DNA from 2 places in the Ureibacillus sp. FSL K6-3587 genome. Region 1 is predicted to be linked to the other one. Evidence: riboswitches for the same ligand, from Rfam matches in the RefSeq annotation. Region 1 holds a riboswitch; the other holds the start of a gene.
The links. A riboswitch is a leader RNA that binds a small molecule or an ion and turns the genes downstream of it on or off. The one in region 1 is predicted to bind FMN.
Positions count from the first base shown of each region.

Region 1 (3,185 bases):
CCACATGCTCCAAGCCGTCAATTTCGTTCTCATAACCGATCATTTGGAAATCCCCATAAGTCGTTGGCATTTTGACAGAGGCCGCCCGTTTCACAACCTTTTCATTTCTAAAGCGATAGCGGACCAATTCTTCAATGGAAATAATTTTTAAATCATGGACTTCTGCGAACTTCAAGAGATCGTCAAGACGGGACATTCTGCCGTCATCCCCCATGATTTCGCAAATCACCCCTGCCGGAAAAGCGCCGGCAATGCGGGCCAAATCCACCGCAGCCTCTGTATGCCCTTGTCTTTCCAACACGCCGTTTTTCTTGGCGATGAGCGGGAAAACGTGGCCCGGTCTTCTGAAATCGGATTTTTCCGCATCCGCTTCGAGCATTTTTAAAATCGTTGTCGAGCGTTCGTAGGCGCTGATACCGGTAGTTGTACTCACATGGTCGATGCTTACTGTAAATGCCGTTTGGTGATTGTCGGTATTATGGGCGACCATCGCATGCAAATCCAGCTTTTCCGCCAATTCTTCCGTTATTGGGGTACAAATCAACCCGCGGCCGTATGTCGCCATAAAATTGATGACTTCCGGTGTGGCATGTTCCGCCAAAGCGACCAAATCCCCTTCATTTTCCCGGTTCTCATCATCCACCACGATGATGGTTTTCCCTTTTTTCAAGTCTTCTATTGCTTCTTCAATTGTATTTAACATATCAACCACCATCCTTAAAATCCGTTTTGAGTCAAAAATTCCAATGTAATGTTTGATTCTTCTTTAGTATTTATTCTCTTCAAATGATGCAACACATATTTTCCGAGCATATCCGTTTCTATATTCACCTGATCGCCGATTCCCTTCATTCCCAAAATCGTTTCTGCATACGTATGCGGAATGAGCGAAATGGTGATGGCCGTGTCACTGACTCCAAAAATGGTCAAACTTGTACCATCGACGGTGATGGAACCTTTCGGAATGCATTGTTCCAGCAGCTCTTTTGGGATTTCGATTTCGTAATACACGGCATTGGATACCGGTTTCTTGCTGCGGATTGTTCCCACTCCATCCACATGTCCGGAAACGATATGCCCTCCAAAACGGCCGCCAGCTGCCATTGCCCTTTCCAAATTGACATAGTCTCCTTTTTTCAACTGATGAATCGTCGTCGCCTTCACCGTTTCCGGCATGACATCGACCGTCATCTCGTCCTTCGTTAAATGTGTCACCGTTAAACAAACGCCATTGACAGCAATACTATCTCCAAGAGACGCATCAGACACGATTTTTGGCGAGCGGATCACAATCTTCATACTTTTCTCGTCTTTTTCAATCCCAGTGACAATCCCTTTATCCTCAATAATTCCGGTAAACATGAAAATCCCCCTTTTCCAATATATATAAGTAAAAAACCCCGCTAAGTCGCCTTAACGGGGTTGGGAGAACGATGAAATTTTTAGGCAGCACAAAAAAGCCTTGAATCAGGCCCATTTTAAAAATACACCTAAATAAAAAACTCCCGCCAAATTGCGGGAGAACGGATTGCAAAAAAGTGAATACGAAAGTAAGCCATTAATCAGCGGACTAATGGACTTTCTCACAAACCATCCTTCTCCCATCCAGACTTTCACTGTCGGCTTTGGATTCGCACCAAATCCTGCTCGAAAAGAGCTCGCGGGCTTAGAAGCAATGCTTCATCACCGCCGGCTGGGAATTTCACCCGACCCCGAAGGATATGAAAGAATATTCAGTTTATATTTTATATAACAATAACATTTATTCTGAAGAAAATCCATACATATGGCTAACTTATTCTTATGAAATTTTACCTTCCCTTATTCGGTTGCTATAATATTTGAAGATGAAATAAAGGACGTGAAAGTATGTCTGATAAAGTAAAAATCGAAATCGGTCAAAAATTCCCTTTAACAATAAAAAGGCTTGGCATTAATGGAGAAGGGGTCGGTTTTTTTAAGCGGAATGTCATTTTTGTGAAAGGCGCCCTTCCCGGTGAAGTCATCACAGCAAAAGTATCGAAAATCCATCCCAATTATGCCGAGGCGGAAATTGTGCGAATAAGAGAATCTTCAAAACATCGTGTCAATCCGCCTTGCGCGGTCTACGAACAATGCGGCGGATGCCAATTGCAGCATTTGTCTTATGAAGGACAACTGAAAGAAAAGCGCGACATTGTGATTCAATCGCTGGAAAAATTCGTTCCGCATATTGTAGGGAAAGTGGAGATAAGACCTGCAATAGGGATGGAGAATCCTTGGCATTATCGAAACAAGAGCGCTTTTCAAGTCCGTAAAATCGGACATGAAGTGAAGGCCGGGCTATTTATTGAAGGAACAAACAAACTTTTAAATCTTGATGACTGCCTTGTGCAGCATCCTGCCACAACAAAGATCACGGTCGGCATCCGGAATCTTTTGGAACAACTCGGCATCCCGATCTATGATGGAAAATCAAAAGGAATCATTCGCACCATCGTTGTCCGGACAGGCATTCAAACCGGAGAAACGCAAGTCTGCCTCGTCACAACAAAAAAAGATATTCCTCGTAAAAAGGAATTAGTTCAAGGCATTAAAGAATTAGATTCCAGTATCGTTTCCATCACCCAAAATATCAATCCGGCCAAAACTTCCCTCATTTTTGGGGATGAGACGATTGTGCTTGACGGCAAGGAAACGATTCATGAACAATTGGGCGGGCTTTCTTTTGATTTGTCTTCCCGTGCGTTTTTTCAATTAAATCCTGAGCAAACAGTCGTATTATATGATGAAATCAAAAAAGCGGCACAACTCTCCGGCAACGAAACCGTGGTCGATGCTTACTGCGGCGTTGGAACGATTGGGCTGTGGCTGGCGAAAGACGCAAAAGAAGTGCGGGGAATGGATGTCGTTCCGGAATCCGTTGAAGATGCGAGAAAGAATGCCCGGAAACATGGATTTTCTCACGCGAAATTCTTCACCGGCACAGCGGAAGAATGGCTCAAGAAGTGGGCGAATGAAGGATTTGTTCCGGATGTTGTCACGGTCGATCCGCCGCGCACCGGCCTTGCGCCAAGTTTTATCAATACCGTATTAAACATTAAGCCAAAGCGGTTTGTCTATACCTCCTGCAATCCTTCCACTTTCGCCAGGGATTTAAAAGAACTGATAAAAATGTACAAAGTGGAGTATATCCAGCCCGTTGA
Region 1 is NZ_CP151969.1:1,896,824-1,900,008, reverse strand. Features, by position in the region: gene NSS77_RS09290 (bifunctional 3,4-dihydroxy-2-butanone-4-phosphate synthase/GTP cyclohydrolase II) at 1-703, opposite strand, end outside; gene ribE (riboflavin synthase) at 718-1,362, opposite strand; FMN riboswitch at 1,590-1,724, opposite strand; gene rlmD (23S rRNA (uracil(1939)-C(5))-methyltransferase RlmD) at 1,870-3,185, shown strand, end outside.

Region 2 (3,185 bases), 1.4 Mb from region 1:
CACTTGCGGCAAAAGGGGTTCCTAGCTTCAATGAAGCCCTTCATCGTTACGAAGAGGTTTCCCCGTTGAAACGCAATACAAACAAAGAAGAAGTCGGCGATATGACGGTCGTTATGCTCAGCGACATCTCCCGGGGCATCACCGGGGAAACGATTTATGTCGACTCCGGTTACCACATTATGGGGTAATCAATGAAAAAGTAGTACAAACGGTTTGTACTACTTTTTTCATGTCTTATTTTATTTTGACAACCACAACGTCTGCATCTTCCTTCGCGGTCAGGCTGTGCAATTCTTTCGGTTCCATGTGCAATAAAGATTCGCTCGTCAACTCGACTGTTTCATCATTCACCGTAAATGATACGATCCCACTGCGTACAATAATCAACACATCGCAATCGGCAAAATGGTCCGGAATGGATTCGCCGGATTTCAATTGGATATTGAGCACTTGGGCTTTTGACGTTTCAAAAACTTTTCCTGCCTGTTTTTTTCTTTCATTTAGAACATATGGTGTAGAAATGACTTGCACAAAGGATTCCTCCAATCTCTTCTTTTACAATACTTTTCCTTTATTGAAACTTCTCCAATAAGACATCTTTTGTGACAGGGCCAACAATTTTTTCAATCACCGTACCGTCTTCATGAATAATAAAACTTGTTGGAATCGTCATGATTTGATATTTCTTTGAAACTTCCCCACGCTCATCAAGCAAAACAGGAAACTGCAATTGGTACTGGACCGAAAAATCTCTCACATCATCGATTGAAAACTCTTGATCCGTCACATTAATGGCCAATATCTCGATATCGTTCCTTATGGCATATTGATCATAGAATTCATTCAGCTCTTGCATTTCCTCCTTGCAAGGTGGGCACCAACTTGTCCAAAAATTGAGCAGAATTTTCTTTCCTTTTAATTCTGACAATCGGATAGTTTCATTATGAATCGTTTTTAACTGAAAATCCAGTGCTTCAACATTCATCGGCTGATAGGAAGTTTCCAACTCCTCATCATGAGAATGTCCATCCGTTGCATCCAACGGTACAATATCGTGCGGTTCCTCCATCCCTAAATTTTGATATAGAAAATCAATAAACTCGTCTTCTGTAAACATCTCCCCCTCACTTGTCCGTTCTTTGAAAAAGCTCGAATAGATTGTCCAAACCATCGTAGTGACAATCAGCAATAAGAAAAAAATGGATACATTTCTTTTTCCCATAACACCATCCTTTATAGCAATATATGAATCGAAAACATAAAAAAGGAGTTTGCCGTCATGCAAACTCCCCTTACTTTTTTATTGTTTTTGCAATAAATATTGTGCCCTTTGGCTCTCTATCCATTTTCTCATCGTTCTGAACAACATCAATACAAGCACCATCAATAAGATGCCTTTGATGATATTGAACGGCAAAATGCCAAGAACGATGGTTTCCTTCACATCAAAGCTTCCCATTCCCAAGAAATACGTGTACATCGGCAAGAAGGCGACGTAATTTAAAACGCTCATGCCAATCGACATGGAAAATGTTCCTGCAACCAGTCCTAAAATTAACCCTTTGATGGAATTGGTTTTCTTATAAATATAATAAACTGGCAGAATAAATAAGAGACCTGTCGCAAAGTTTGCCATATGTCCCACCGGTACCCCTGTCGGTGCGCCGATAAATAGCCAATTCAAAATATTTTTAATAAGTTCCACCAGAATACCTGCAACCGGCCCCATTGTAATGGCGGCAATCAATGCAGGAACATCGCTGAAATCGATTTCCAAAAATACAGGAAAATACGGAAGCGGGAAATTTAAAAACATCAAAATAAATGAGATGCTTGATAGCATTGCAACTGTTACGAATGATCGCACTTTCATCTTTTTCATTAACACTCTCTCCTCTTTGCTTGTTGATTCAACTCGCAAGAAGAAAGGCATCAGTCGGCTTCGTTACAAATAAAAATCCCTTATGCGAACTTGCATAAGGGAGAAAAGGATACAATTAGAGACAACACATGACTAAAAAGACCATGAAGAAATGCGCGTTGGATATTACAAAAAAATCCAACACCAAGTCTGTCATGTGCAATGACTGTCCATAACGAAAAACGACCGTACCATCTTCTCCCATCCAGACTATACTGTCGGCTTTGGAATCTCACCAAATCCTGCTCAAAATGAGCTCGCGGGCTTAAGAACACGAAGTTCTAACACCGCCGGTCGGGAATTTCACCCTGCCCCGAAGATGAATCATTATTCAATTTAGCCTTATTATATGAGAATACTGAATATTTGTAAAGGAATATGTTCATTGATATGAAAAATGATATGGCATCCTGTTCATGTAACGGTATTTTTTCCGCGTTTCCATGCACCAGTTCCATTCACTTTTATTCATTTTCCAATACCGTATACGGCAATTTATTCGGACCAACCGGGATTGGCAATGGTTTTGAGAAGTCAAATCCTTCCCATTCCGATTGGACAATGTTTTCGAACTGTACCGCCTTGTTGAATCCTGCGGCAGTCAAAAGCATCCCCTCAATCATTTGCATTGCTTCCACTTGATTATAATTGAAAAGATCCAAAGGTTCTTTAAAGGTGATTTTCACCAAATCCTTCTCAACGCTGACCGAATAATCGACATTTGGCAAGATGACCGATTGATAGACATCATTGGTATTCACCTTTAATGCTTCCATCGCCTTTTCGACATTCGGAAAAGTTTCTCTGAAATTTGGCGCCAAAAACGCGGAGCCATCCTCTTGTACATATTTGAAGTAGCTATATTGTGTCGTTTCCTTTGTAATCTGAAGCGAATATTCTTTTCCCACTTCTTTCAATATCTTTGGTTGATGGTTTTGATCGGCAAATTCCACTTCACTATAAGAAGAAAAAGTGTCGGTCAAGGTAGCAAAATAGGTTGAAAGGGCTGCCGATGCAACGTCATATGGATGATTCTCCGGCAAAACATGAATCACTTTTCCATTCTTCTCGGTGATTTCTCCCTCGTAAGGATGATAGTCGATAAAGCCCAATGCCTGTTCGTTTAATCGGGGAGCGTATACTTTGTACATTTCTACTTGCGACGGATCGTTTTTTCCAAAATCTTCGAGTATTTTTTCGTTCGGAATCACAATCGTTACCGGTATGCTGTCCGCATCTTTGCTTGCAAGACCGATTCGGAAAA
Region 2 is NZ_CP151969.1:3,328,939-3,332,123, forward strand. Features, by position in the region: gene fabI (enoyl-ACP reductase FabI) at 1-188, shown strand, start outside; gene NSS77_RS16450 (AraC family ligand binding domain-containing protein) at 235-531, opposite strand; gene NSS77_RS16455 (TlpA disulfide reductase family protein) at 572-1,222, opposite strand; gene NSS77_RS16460 (ECF transporter S component) at 1,301-1,882, opposite strand; FMN riboswitch at 2,111-2,246, opposite strand; gene NSS77_RS16465 (hypothetical protein) at 2,386-3,185, opposite strand, start outside.
Region 2: it holds a riboswitch for FMN, as region 1 does, so the genes downstream of both, NSS77_RS16460 (ECF transporter S component) here and ribE (riboflavin synthase) in region 1, are expected to answer to the same signal.